3 regions of the Paenibacillus sp. YYML68 genome follow, and region 2 is predicted to be linked to each of the others. Evidence: riboswitches for the same ligand, from Rfam matches in the RefSeq annotation. Region 2 holds a riboswitch; each other region holds the start of a gene.
What was found. Region 2 has a riboswitch for cobalamin ahead of PAE68_RS12675 (energy-coupling factor ABC transporter permease). Riboswitches for the same ligand answer to the same signal wherever they lie in the genome.
Positions count from the first base shown of each region.

Region 1 (4,718 bases), 2.3 Mb from region 2:
GGCTGAGCTCGTCCGCTTGTTCGTCGTCGTTAAGCTCGGAGGAGGGGCTGTGCTCGGACCTGAATACTACAAGTGGGTCGGCTGGATGGAGCGGCCAAGCGGCGGCTGGTTCTTCCTCGCTGTCTGTCTATCATGGATCGTATTAGCTGTAGGCTTCGCGAGCTTGGTTTGGGAAAGGGGGCGTTCACGTGGATAAGCCAGTTCTCGTACTTAAGGGTGTCCGCAAGGAGCTGGGCGGTCGAGCCGTTCTGGAATCGATTGACCTGTCGCTGTCGCGCGGACGTGTCCTTGCGTTGTGCGGTGGTAACGGCGCCGGGAAGAGCACGCTGCTGCGGCTCATCACTGGGATGCTGCAGCCGACGAGCGGTACGATTGAGCTGAACGGTCTGCAGTGGGGTGCGAATCGCGCTCGCTATGCCGACCAGCTCGGATACATGCCTGACGATTACTTGTTCGGTCAAGGCTTGTCAGCTCACGAGACGCTGTCGTTCTGGGCGGCGCTGCGCAAGGTGCCGAAGAAGCGGGTGGCAGAGCTGCTCGAGCTCGTCGGCTTAAGTGAGGTGAAGCACAAGGCGGTCACCTCGTTCTCGAAGGGGATGCGTCAGCGCTTGCTGTTCGCGCAGGCGCTGCTGGCCAAGCCTCCGCTGCTCGTCATGGACGAGCCGACCAACGGCCTTGATCCGTACTGGATGGATGCGTTCGTCGAGCTGGTGCGCCAGTCCAAGCAGGAGGGGCATGCGATCCTCTTCTCGACGCACCAGCTGCGCGTGGCGGAGCTGGCTGCAGATGAAGCCGTCTTCCTGCAGGGGGGAAGACTGGTCAGGCAGGACCGCACCGATGTACTCGGGGGCGATGCAGCGTCAATGGACGCTCGCGGTCTCGAGACGGCTTTCGCGGAGCTGTACCGTCAGCCGATGACCGGGAGCGGTGGTGGACATGCTCGGGGCTCCTCCGGCAAGGGGGGCGAATAGCCGATGGCTGCTGTAGTCTGGAGACAGGGCGTCATGGCGGTGCTCGTCTTGCTTATTGGCGCGGCGCTCGTCTATACGCTGCTGCAGTCCGGAACCGAGGGGAATGCGGCAGACAAGGTGCGGATCGGTCAGCCCGCGCCTGACTTTGCCTTGGCGCGTCTTGAAGGCGTCAGCGAGCTGAAGCTGTCCGATTATCGGGGCAAGGGAGTGCTGCTCTTGTTCTGGGCGACGTGGTGTGAGCCTTGCGAGAGGGAGATGCCGCTCATGAACGAGGCGTATCAGGCTGGGGTGCAGGGCGTCGAGGTGATTGCCGTGAATGTAGGAGAATCGAGAGGGAGTGTCGCGCAGTTCGCGGTCAAGCACGATCTGAGTTTCCCGATCGGTCTGGACCCGAGCGGCGAGGCCGTAGACCGCTTCGGCGTACTCGGCTTGCCGGCAGCGTTCCTGATCGACGCGGAGGGCAGGCTCGTGAAGCGGCTGGACGGTGAGCTGACCCGGACAGACGATATTGTTCGATTGCTGCGGCAGGTGCAGCCGTCGTCTTAGCGGGTGTGAACGTATGGGACAGGCTCCGCTGTGCGCGGCGAAGCCTGTTTGGCATAGTGTCAGCTGCCTGAGGGCTACGGATTTTCGCATAGACGGCTCTAGCTTTTCATGATAAGATGGGGCTGGTCTATAGCAATCTAGTGAAGACAGGTTCGAATCTACCGATTCGTTAATAGGGAAGCCGGTGTAAGACCGGCGCGGTCGCGCCACTGTGAGCGAGGAGCTTCTCCACATGAGCCACTGTTTCATTCGAAACGGGAAGGCGTGGAGATTGCAACGATTCGCAAGCCAGGAGACCTGCCTGTCCGATACGCCAAGCAACCTACGCGATATAGGGAGACGGTGGGCAAGCGCTGCACGCATGCGCCGTTATGGCTGGTTTGACGCACATACGTTTGCCTTCGTACATATCTGCTTATGTTGCGGCACCTTCTGGCGGAAGGTGCTTTTCGTTATGCGGCCTGTTGGAGGCTGTCGCGAGGAAGCTGAACACAGGTGAGGGGAATGGCCCCAGAGCCATGTGAAGAAAGTGGAGGGATGAGAAGCATGAAGATGAGGTCAAGGCTGCAGCAGCAGTTGATCAGGCTCGTGGTTGCGATGCTCCTGCTGGCGCAGCTCGCGAGTGGGCTGCAGCCTGCGCAGCTCGCACAGGCAGCGAATGAGGATTCAGCAGTCGGATCACAGCCGACGAAGGTGACACGTACCGTAACGATTGTCCAGCTGATCGAGGAGGCGTCGGCTTGGCTCGTGAATCAGGGACCCGTGACAGATGACTGGTACGCCTATACGCTCGGTCAGGCGGGCAAGACAATAGAGAGCGGCTACCTGGATGCGGCGAAGGAGCGGGTGCAGTCGTTCACGGGCGCCACGCTGCCGACTGAGTACGCTAAGCTGACGCTCGGTGTGAAGGCGGCTGGAGGCGATCCGCAATCGTTCGCAGGGCGCAATCTGCTGGAGCCAATCTACAATCGTACGGACCTAGCTGCCCAAGGGGCGAACGGTGTCATCTACGGCTTGCTGGCGCTCGATAGCGGCAGCTACACGATTCCGACCGATGCTGTCTGGACGAAGGACAAGCTGGTCGGGTGGCTCGTTCAGCGCCATATTAAGGATCAAGGCTGGGCGTTGAATGAGAGCGATACGACGGCTCAGATTGATATTACGGCTGCAGCGCTCTGGGCGCTCGCCCCGTACAAGGATCGGGCCGACGTAGCAGTCGTAGTTCAGGAGGCGGTGTCTTGGCTAGCCACTAGGCAACTGGATAACGGCGACCTAACTGTAAACCGCACCAACAGCAACAGTCTTGCGATGGCCGTGCTCGGTCTGTCGAAGCAGCAGAAGGACGGACGGCAGGGCAGCTTCGCGAAGCCGGAGGGGAGCTTGATCTCCGCGCTGATGCATTATTCAACGGGAGATGGAGGCTTTTCCTATCAGGCGGGGGGAGCTTCGGACAAGTTCTCGACGTACCAGTCGCTGCTCGCCCTGGTCGCATACGATACGCTGACAGGCGGCTTGAGCGGCACGTATACGGTGCCGGTCTACACAGGCAGCACGAACGGCAAGGCGAGCGTGTTCATTCATGTGGAGACGAGTGAAGGGACGATGGCGGAAGGCTTCGAGTCGGCACGCACGCCGCTTGAGGCGCTGCAGCAGCTGGCGGCGAGACATAGTCTTCCAGTCGTGACAATGGATTCGCCGTTCTTCGATGTGTATGCAATTGGCGGCAAGGCGAAGAACACTAGCCACGGCAATTATCATTATTGGGGCTTCAATATTAAGCGCAACGGCACGTGGACCGGAGACTGGGATTGGAAGTCGACGCAGCTGCAGCCGGGCGATGAGCTGGCGGTGATGTTCGGTCCGTACTTAGGCTCCGCCCTGCTCGACAAGATCGAGCTGGAGCCGAAGGTGCCGAGGAACAAGGAGCCGTTCCAGGTGAAGGTGACGCAGCTAGACGGCATGCAATCTGTTCCGGCTGCGGTGTATGTGAAGGTCGGTGGACAGACGGTATGGACGGATGCTGCGGGCATCGCCTACTTCCCGGGCGGCTATGAGGCGACAGATGAGCGCATCGAGGTAACAGGGGCGCTCGTGAACGGCTTCCCTTCTGTTGTGCGCGGCGTGCAGGAGCTGCCATCTCTCGTGCAGGTGCGCGTAGAGGGGCCTGCTGGGTCGTTGGTCGCGAAGCAAGAACGTGCTTCGAGCGTGTACGAGGCGCTGCAGCATACGGTAACGGAGCATGTTTATACGGACGGTATGTACTTCGGCATAAGCTCGGTGAATGGCATCGAGGCATCGGGCTTCCACTGGTGGGGCTTCGCCGTGAAGCGTGCCGGTGTGTGGGCGTCTACAGGAGGCTGGAAGGATACAGCCTTGCAGCGTGGCGATGAGGTGCTCATCTACTACAGCGGCATGGATACGCAGATCGTGCACCAATATGCGCTCACTCCGAGTGTGCCGAAGGCGGGTCAAGGCTTCACTATTCAGGTGGAGCAAGCGAGCTGGCAGGGTACTTCCAAGGCAGCTGGCATTCAGGTTCGCATCGGGCAGACGACCGTGACGACTGATACGTATGGCATAGCGGCCTTCAGCGGCTTGCCTGCCGGGATGCACGAGCTCGTTATCTCAGGTTATCGGGAGCACGATGCACCGCTCATCGCCCGCTGGAGCGCTCAATTGAATGTTGCGCCGAACGTCGTAACAGGCTCGGGCTCAGGCGAGCAAGCTCCATCGGTCTCTGTCAGTGTGGATGGCGGTGCGGCCCGCGGATCGATATTATCTGCGAGCAGCACGCCATGGCAAAGTGGAGATACCGCGTATTCGGTGCTCGTGCGGGCGCTGGGCGCTGACCGTGTCGTCTCGATTGGCAGCGGCTCAAGCTTGTATGTGAGCGGGATCGACGGCTTGAACGAATTCGCACACGGGCCGAAGAGCGGATGGCTGTATGCCGTCAATTGCTCGTATCCATCCAACAGTGCCAGCAGCTACGCGTTGTCACAGGGAGATCGCGTGTACTGGAAATATACAGTTAACGGCGGCGATGATGTGAAGGCGACAGAGCTGCCGGGCTGCTCGTCCGGTGGAGGGAGTAGCGGTCCAGTCGTCGGCGTCAATATTGCAGATACGGCGGCCAAGCTCGATGAAGAGCTGAAGAAGCTGACCATTCGCTACGATCATCAGACGCCAGTGAGCGCGAAGGTG
Region 1 is NZ_BQYI01000001.1:5,029,766-5,034,483, reverse strand. Features, by position in the region: gene PAE68_RS22410 (ABC transporter permease) at 1-196, shown strand, start outside; gene PAE68_RS22405 (ABC transporter ATP-binding protein) at 189-971, shown strand; gene PAE68_RS22400 (redoxin domain-containing protein) at 975-1,517, shown strand; cobalamin riboswitch at 1,650-1,836, shown strand; gene PAE68_RS22395 (S-layer homology domain-containing protein) at 2,064-4,718, shown strand, end outside.
Region 1: another riboswitch for cobalamin. It lies ahead of PAE68_RS22395 (S-layer homology domain-containing protein); the one in region 2 lies ahead of PAE68_RS12675 (energy-coupling factor ABC transporter permease).

Region 2 (4,718 bases):
CGCTTCACATAAGGCTGCCCTCCGCCTTTGTCTGAAGACGCGCGCAGAGGGCAAGGTGAAGCCTGGTATGAATGTATTCCGAGGGTGCTGTGCAGTTAGGTGTCTGCAATCAAGACAACTAGATCGGAGACAGCGTCTGCACCTGAGTCAGCTCACTCTGGGCAAACCGCTGGTCCGTTACCAGGTTGCCGAACTCGTCCAATCCATAGATCGACATAATGACGTTCTGCGGCGTCGTTCCGCTAACATTCAGCTGCACCTCGTACGACACATTGCCAGCGATGAAAAATTCACGAATATGAAACGAATTCGGGGCTATCGGATAAGCAGTCTGATAGAGCGGGACGAGTGCGCTGGAATCGGTCGAGCCGAAAATTTGCACGAGCACAGTCGCGGCGTTCACGCTGCTGATGTTGCGTGCGTTAATGACGATGTTCGTAGCAGCTGTGCCGAAATCTCGCGTATTCGTGACCAGTCCTGTTGTGAAGGGCATGCTTCAGCCTCCTCTCTCCTTGGTATGCTATTAAAATATGAGTGTGATTCATAAAGTTAACGGCGATTGGACAAGGTACATATATGGAATTATTTACTTGCAAACATATGTTCTTGAATGTATAATCAACTTGTTGCCCATATTAGGTAATATCAGCTATCTCTATTGCGCTGATCCCGAATATGTCAGTAATCGAATCTATAATGACGAAGGAGATTGAGGAGAATGACCATGAAGTTGATCCCGTATTTTGTTATGGCGGGCAATGCGAACGAGGCAATCGAGTTTTACCAAGAAGCACTCGGAGGTAAGCTGGAGTACAAGCAGACGTTCGGCGAGATGCCCGAGAATCCGGAGTTCCCACTTCCTGAAGAAGCGAAGTCACTCGTATCTCACGCTACGGTGAAGTTCGGTGAAACCGATGTGATGTTCTCCGATTCGTTCCCTGGACAACCTCATCAGAGCGGCAACCAAGTTACGTTGTGTATCTCGATTGACAGCAAGGAGAAGGCGGAGCACATCTTCAACGCGCTGAAGGAAGGCGGACAAGTCAGCATGCCTTTACAAGAGACATTCTTCAGCCCGGCATATGCCATCGTTGTAGACAAGTTCGGTATTACGTTCCAGATCTACACGGAGAAGGCAATGTCCGGGTCGTAATATCCTCACCGCTACATACACCTCCAACTACACAAGAACCACACCGTATATCCAGACATCTCCTTCTATAAGACAGTTAGACTTGAAGCTTCCTGTCTGACTTGTAGTAAGGAATCTGTTGGAGCATTAGGTGTGGTTCTATCTTGTTCAACTACAAGTCTCTTCCGAAGCTTCTTGTTAATAGTCTGGTTGCGGTAAGCGACATCGCGTAGATGAGGAAGGCAACGGTAACCGACACGATAAGCGCCCACTGCAGCGCGTAGCCTTCATTCTGCAGGAATGCATAGGCACCTTGTCCGCATATGCCCATGAATAGCAAGCTAAGCGACATCTTCGCATACGGACGCAGCTCGATCGCGAAGCCAATCTGCTTGGCAAGTGCAATGAAATTCAGCAGCAGTATCAGGCACAAGCCGAAATTAATGCCCGCAGCTACCCCATAGATCCCCCACTCCGAGCCGAATATAAACATAGCTATCGACTGCAGCAGCGTACTCATAATGAAATTCCACATCACCGTCCTGACGCGTCCGATGCCGAGCAATATAGCATGCAAGGGCGCCTCGAAGTAGTGAAGCAGAAAAAAGGGCGCAAGCAGCTTCAACAGGCGGCCTGCCTCTGGCTCGTTGTATACAACGATCGTAAGTGGCTCTGCCCACAGGTACAGTGTCAACGTGCAAGGAGCACCGATCATGAAGGCTAGACGTATCGCTTGCTCCATCCGCTCATGGATAAGCTTCGGATTGTTGCCCGCACTAGCCTCACTGATCGATGGGATCAGCGCTGTTGACAGCGAGTGCATGATGAATGTCGGGAAGACGAGCAGCGGGAACGCGTAGCCGACGAGCAGACCATACTGCTTCGTCGCGACAGCCGTGCCAATACCTGCGATGGCCAGACTCTTAATAATAAGGGCGGGCTTAATCGCCCGGTAGATCGAGTCAATGAACCCTTGCCCAGTGAACGGTAGGCCGATCTGCAGCAGCTCAAGCAACGTCCGCTTCTTCTCCCGAAACGATGAGGGTGCAAGGTCTGTCTCATGCTGCGATTGTGTGTCGCGCAGTTGTGCAGACAATGCTGGGGACTGGCGCTTGTGTGCCGATTTGCGTCGATGCAAGGTGTACATCAAGGACAAGTAGGCTAGACCCGAGCACTCTCCGAGTACAGTGCACAGCATCGCTCCAGCCGCCGCATATTCGATCCCATAAGGTAGCAGCACCTGAACCAGAGCTGCAATGAGACCGATCTGCACCGTATTTTCGATAACGTCGGAGACGGCGAGCGGCTTCATATTTTGCTTCCCGCGAAAATATCCCTTCAGCACAGCCGATACCGCTACGATCGGGGCAATCGGGACGATGGCCAGCATCGCATAGTAGGCACGTTGGTCGGCCAGTATGAGTGCTGCAATCGGCTTCGCCCCGATGAAGACGCCGAGCGTCAGCACGATGCTGATCGAGATCGTCATCATGAGCGACACTTGTACGATACGTCTTACCTTCGCCGTATCACCGAGCGCCTCCGCCTCGGCAACGAGCTTGGAGATCGCAACAGGCAGACCGAGACTCGTCAATGTAATCAGCATCGGCACGAGCGGATGCGCCATCATGAGCAGGCCGATCCCTTCTGGACCTAAGTACCGAGCAAGCAGAATGCTGCCAAAGAAGCCGAGAATCCGTGTGACGAGCGCCGCAGCCGTCAACACGACGGTTCCGCGGATAAAGGACGTTTCCTGTTCTCGCATGTCATGAACATCTCCATATCTATGAGCTTACTTTAGACTATTCGGACAACTCGACATGTATGCGAACAAGCAGACTGCGGATTTACATGAGGAGCTTGTCAGGACAGGCTCCCCATGTACATTCTGCCTGCTGCAACTATTATTTTTGAACCGGAAGGATTTTCTTACGAGACCGCGAAATATATAAGGATGCTCGTGCACAACTGCATATTCACATAATGAAGGTGCCTTTGCCTTGAGCAAAGGGTAACAGGGAATCGGGTGCAAATCCCGAGCGGTCCCGCCACTGTATACGGGGAGCTATCGTCAGCAAGGTCACTCGGCTTAGGCCGGGGAAGACGACGAGCAGCGCTGATCCGTGAGCCAGGAGACCTACCTACATTATGCACCGAACAGCCTTCGAGGAAAGGAGAGGTGTACGTCTGATGAACCGGCGAATCCTTGTGATCCATCTGTCTATTTTTGCGTACCCGTAGTTGTAACCAATCCTGTCAAGAGGATTGGTTTTTTTGTGTTGCCTTGTGGTCTGTGCGCGAAGATAGAAGGAGGATTAGTAGGATGATGATCCAATGGAAACGAAAAGCAGCCTTTGTGCTGCTCGTAACAATGTTCACCCTATACTTGCTTGTCAACACCCCGGAAACGGTATATGCCATGCATATTATGGAGGGCTTCCTACCAATTGGCTGGGCGATCTTCTGGTGGGTCGTCTTCGTGCCGTTCTTCGTGCTCGGCCTTCGGTCGCTGCGCCGGATCGTGAAGGAGACGCCGGAGTTGAAGATGCTGCTCGGCCTTGCTGCCGCGTTCACGTTCGTCCTCTCTGCGCTGAAGCTTCCATCGGTCACGGGCAGCAGCTCACATCCGACAGGCACCGGTCTTGGCACCGTCATGTTCGGCCCGCTGCCGATGAGCGTGCTCGGCTCGATCGTACTGCTGTTCCAGGCAGTGCTACTTGCGCACGGCGGTGTAACGACGCTAGGCGCGAACGCCTTCTCGATGGCTGTAGCAGGTCCACTGCTCGGCTATGCCGTCTACAGGCTCATGATGAAGCTGTCTATGAAGCAAACGGTGTCGATCTTCTCTGCAGCTGCGCTAGCTAACTTGACGACGTACGTCGTAACATCCTTACAGCTTGCGCTCGCTTTTCCGGCGGAAGCCGGGGGTATAGCTGCGTCATTCGTCAAGTTCGCCGGCGTATTCGCGATTACGCAAATACCGCTTGCGATTAGCGAAGGGCTGCTGACCGTTCTGATCTGGAACGTCCTGCGTTCCTACAGCCCGAACGAGCTTCAACAGATCCAGCAGCGCTTGAAAGGAGCGAGCAAAGCATGAAAGCAACAACGAAGCTTATAGTGAGGCAGACTGCAATCGTGGCGGTCGTCATTGCACTAGCGGTAATTCCCTTGTTATGGATCGACAGTGACTTCGGCGGCGCCGACGGCAAGGCTGAGGAACTGATCGCCGAGCTTGCTCCCTCCTACGAACCATGGTTCTCAAGCTTCTTCGAGCTTCCGTCGGAGACGGAAAGCATGCTGTTCGCACTGCAAGCAGCGATCGGTGCAAGTGTAATTGGCTATGTGCTCGGTCTAATGCGAGGAAGGGCATCGAGCACGCGTTCGGAGAGCGAATGATTCAGTGGATCGATCGCGTCTCGCATTCGAATAAGCTGGTCAGTCTGGACCCTCTATGGAAAAGCGGCTTCGCCGCCTCCCTGCTGCTGCTCGCCTACGTCACCGAGCCGCTAGTGCAGCTGCTGATCGCACTGTGGCTACTGCTGTGGCTCATCGTGTACGCCAATGTGCCTCTGCGGCTGTATAGCGC
Region 2 is NZ_BQYI01000001.1:2,762,028-2,766,745, forward strand. Features, by position in the region: gene PAE68_RS12660 (hypothetical protein) at 119-493, opposite strand; gene PAE68_RS12665 (VOC family protein) at 719-1,153, shown strand; gene spoVB (stage V sporulation protein B) at 1,305-2,897, opposite strand; cobalamin riboswitch at 3,103-3,291, shown strand; gene PAE68_RS12675 (energy-coupling factor ABC transporter permease) at 3,456-4,229, shown strand; gene PAE68_RS12680 (energy-coupling factor ABC transporter substrate-binding protein) at 4,226-4,528, shown strand; gene cbiQ (cobalt ECF transporter T component CbiQ) at 4,525-4,718, shown strand, end outside.

Region 3 (4,718 bases), 1.3 Mb from region 2:
TCACACAAGCGGAGAACCCTTCCCGCATCGTCGGGCGCTCGAACTCGAGGAAGCACGTCTCCACGATCGGCACGTCAAGCCCCTCCTGCACCGAGCGGACGAATTGCCGCACCTCAACATTACCCTCCGGGTCCCGGCTTCCATGTCCTACAAATAATATGGCATCCATTCGGATCGCCCCCTTCTCTCACATCGAATCAACCTGATCTATCGCTTAATCCCCGCACAGCGCATTCTCGATCTGGAACACCGGCAGCTCCTGATGTCTGTACCCCTCCAGCTCCTTCACCCGGCTGAAAAATTTATGAAACCGCTCGTTCGGATTCGCCTCGCTCGCATAACGCTTCACGATACGCTCCACCGACTCGACAAGCTGCTCCGGCTCGATCCCCTCGGCTACCGGAATACCCGCATGGGCATTACGCCCGACCGTCTTGCCTCCCAGGAACAGATCGAACCGCTCCCGGCGATACACAATACCGATATCCTCCTTGACCGCTCCGTAGCACGCCATCCCGCAGCCGTTGAAGCCGATCTTCAGCTCCTTCGGCAGCTTCATCCCGCCGATGCGGCGATTCAGCTCCTCCAGATGTGGCACCGAATCCGCCTTATCCATGTTGCAAAAATCGCACGCCTTCAGCTGCGCCACGTCGCCGACCGGAGCAAGCAGCAGCCCTGCCGCCTTGAGGCGGGCGACCGCGTGCTGCGGCTCGCTCGTCACGAGCCGGACGAGCAGCTGGTGATGCGGCGTATATTCAATCGCGCCGTCATCGCCTACGACCTCAGCTAGCAGCGTCAGCTGCGCAGCTGACAGCTTCTTCTCCGCGAGTCCCGGACTGACCGCGAACTCGAGTATTTCCTGGCGCTTGAACGCGCCAGCGCCTTGCAGCCAAGGCGCAGCCGCAGCTGACTGCTCCACACCGCGTGCGCCCCGAGCTGGAGCCGCCTGCACAGGCGCTGCCGACTGCGCCGCAGTCGCAGGAGCGCCTGCAGCATGCTCCATCGCTAACCCAGACCCGGCTCCCACGGTCTGCTCGGTCCCCACCAGTCCGGACGCAGCTGCCCCGCCAGACTGCACTTCAGGCGCTGCCGCCGCAGCTGCGGCAATCAGCTCCTCGGCCGACTGCGCCGACCGGGACGCCTCTTCCCGCGCATCGACAAGCCACAGCGCCTCAAGCGCAAGGGCGAGCGGGCTTGCAGGATCGATACCCGCGCCCTGAAGCCCACTCTGCAACCTCGCACCTTCCGCATCCGCCGCCTCTGCCTCCAGCGACCACGGCTCCGCATCCACCGCCTGTGCCTCCACCGACCACCGCGCAGCATCCGCCGAACTCGACTCCGAATCCGCCGCCTCTGCCTCCAGCGACATAGGCTCGGCACCCTCCATCTGCGCTTCCAGCGACCAAGGCTCAGCCTCCACACGCAGCCGCTCATGCGGCTTCAGAGGCTGAATCTCGTCGCCCAGCGTGTACTTACGCTGGTAGCCACGCGGAGTAATCATCAATCCGTCGTACACGACGGTTGCGGAGTTGCCAATAATGACCGTGGTCAGCATGCCTATGTCATGCTCAAGCATGTGCTCCAGCGTCGTAATGACGATATCTTGTCTGTCACGGTACGCACTCTTGACGATACCGACTGGCGTGTCCTTCGAGCGATACTTCAGCAGCACCTGCTGCGTCTCGACGATCTGGCGTGTCCGGCGGCCGCTGCGTGGGTTGTACAGCGCGATGACGAAGTCAGCCGCCCCTGCAGCCTCCACCCGCCGAATAATGAGCTCCCACGGCGTCAGATGATCGCTCAAGCTGATCGTACACGCATCGTGCATGATCGGTGCGCCGAGCAGCGAGCCTGTCGAGTTAATCGCCGATATGCCGGGGATCACCTCGACCTCGACGCCGGTGTCGCGTCGCCAGCCTTTTTCCATCAATACCTCGTATACAAGTCCTGCCATGCCGTACACCCCGGAGTCTCCACTCGAGATGACCGCCACCTTCCGCCCCGCTTCCGCCTGACGAACCGCCTCCTGCGCCCGGCTTACCTCCTCGGTCATGCCTGTGCGCACAATATGCTGACCGTCCAACAGATCGCGAATCAGATCCACGTACGTGTTGTACCCGATAATAACCTCACTCTCTTGAAGAGCCGTCCGCGCTCTCTCCGTCATATGCTCGAACGCGCCCGGCCCGAAGCCGATCACCGACAGCTTCCCTTTCACAGCCTCTCCTCCTCTCGCCGCAGCTGAATACTCATGTATGTCCATGTCAACAATTCGTTCGGAAGCTTTCTGCCACATAGCAAAAAAGCATCCCTCCGAAGAAGGATGCGTAACGATCAGGTTATGACGCGACGCTCGAGCTGATCCATACCGGACTATAGCGCTGTAAACAGCAGCCAAGCTGGGCAGACCTACTCCGCGCGTGCGTGAGCCTTTCTCGTACACCTCCCTATCCGCGTAGGTTTCATGGTGACTTACGGGCTGCCAGCACCATTAATAGATGCACAGCACTCGTCCAACAGGCAGGTCTCCTGACTTGCGGATCGTCGCTTCCTCTGCGCCTTCCCATCCTACGATCGGACAGTGACATTGTGCAGAGGTTACTCCTCGCTTACAGTGGCGGGACCGTGCCGGAATTACACCGGCTTCCCTATTAAGCCTATGACACGGAGCTAGAGCTCCGACCAGAGGCACCTGTTTCGAATCAAATTATGGAATTACGCCCGGTCTCAGCCGGGACAGAGTAATGATAGCACGTTTATTTCCGCAATGTCTACCGATATTCGGGCCGTCCTGCTTCCGCTCCCATACTATCCGCTAGTCAGGCTGTTCTAGAGCTGCTACGAACTTCCACCTCTTCGGAATATATGAGACAAGCTGCAGGTCTAGACCCAAGCTCAACTACGTTCGCATGCACAAGTCTATCCGGTATATAGCATCGCAGCGCCGACCAGTCCCGACACCGAGAGCGCAGCAAGCGGATGAAGCCGATACTTCAGAATACCGATCACGACGAATGCGATAATGCCGATGCTTACGGCACTTTGCCACGAGAACGACCAGTCCCCGCCCCGCATGCCATACGAGAACGCAGCATATATAATGAAGCCGGTCACGACAGGCCGCATCCCGTACAACAGAGACCGAAGCCACCTGCTATGATGTACACGGAGGAAAAAAGCAGCAATCACCACGATGAGCATTACGGAAGGCAGCACAATACCGACTGTAGAAACGATAGCCCCAGCGATTCCCGCCGTCTTATAGCCGATCAAGGTGGCGCTATTGGTTGCAATGGGGCCCGGTGCCATCCCTGCAACTGCGACCGTATCGGTGAACGCCTCATCCGACATCCAATGATGCGCCCGAACCTCATGGTTCATAACAGGGATCATCGCATAGCCGCCGCCGAACGATAGTAAGCCGATTTTGACAAACGTAATAAATAAATCCAGAAGCTCCATCTCCACTCCCCCTTCCCTCTAGGTCTGGATCAGCTCCAGTCCTCCAGCTGTTGTGCGTCTAGATGCCGTCAGCCATGTAATAGTCGTCATACTTGAACCGACCGCTGCCATCGGTCTCCTGCACCTGCTTCTCCAACTGAATCGGAAGCCCCGCAAGCTCCTTGATCTTCACCAGCAGCATACCGATAACAAGACCAACGCCCATGACAGCTATAGGATGAATCGGCACACAGAGGAGCACTATCACCGTACCTACAACTGTTGCGAGCGTCGTCTTATCGAACACCCCGCTGCGCCCCATCCGATACCCGGCCACCACGATTAAGCCGACAATTGCCGCATGTAGCCCTTCCAGCGCACCGGCTACCTTCGGATTATGCTGCAGGTGAGCATAGCCGAAGCTAAGCAAGAACGCGATGAGGAAGGTCGGCAGCGTCATGCCGATGACTGCAACGACCGCTCCCGCGATCCCCGACAGTCGATAGCCGATAAAGGCTGACGCATTCACACCAATCCCCCCGGGCGCCGAGCCGGCAATCGCGAGCACATCGTTCATTCCAGCCTCATCCATCCAGCCTCGCTTCTCCGTCACCTCTCGCTGAATGACAGGGATCATCGCATAGCCGCCCCCGAAGGTCGAAGGACCAATCTTGACGAACGTCCAGAACAGTAGCCACAGCCTTAACCATCGGTCACGCTTCATCTCGAACACCTCCCACTCATTCATCGTTATATGTCTAGTATACCTAAGTTTATTCCACATTGGAATAAACTATAGCTGATTTTCCTAATAAATCGAACAGTTCATTCTTCACGTAGCGAATTCGGAAGACATAGGATGAACTATATTAGCGTGTTATTCATATTTTATTCAAAATGATATAATCCCAACCTCATCCACCTGCACAAAACGATAAAAAGCCCACTCCCCGTTGAACACTAGGCAGTAGGCTTCCTCTCGGCACCTCATACGCTTCGTACGAGCTAGCCTCTATATACATTCATACTATATACCTTGAAGAACGGTGCATCACCATCGAGCAGCTGTCCAACCTAGTAGGCCGAATCGACTACAGCTCGCTCACTAGCGCATGAAGGCTCCGCCGTTAATTTCGATCGTCTCACCCGTTATAAAGCTGGACATCCCGGATACGAGGAACAACACCGTGTTCGCGACATCCGCAGGCTCTCCCTGCCGATTGAGCGGCGTTCCGGCTATCGTCGCCTTCTTCGCCTCCTCAGACGTTACCATAGCA
Region 3 is NZ_BQYI01000001.1:1,419,049-1,423,766, reverse strand. Features, by position in the region: gene PAE68_RS06300 (sirohydrochlorin chelatase) at 1-169, opposite strand, end outside; gene cobJ (precorrin-3B C(17)-methyltransferase) at 215-2,218, opposite strand; cobalamin riboswitch at 2,503-2,711, opposite strand; gene PAE68_RS06290 (chromate transporter) at 2,920-3,462, opposite strand; gene PAE68_RS06285 (chromate transporter) at 3,521-4,165, opposite strand; gene PAE68_RS06280 (SDR family NAD(P)-dependent oxidoreductase) at 4,547-4,718, opposite strand, start outside.
Region 3: another riboswitch for cobalamin. It lies ahead of cobJ (precorrin-3B C(17)-methyltransferase); the one in region 2 lies ahead of PAE68_RS12675 (energy-coupling factor ABC transporter permease).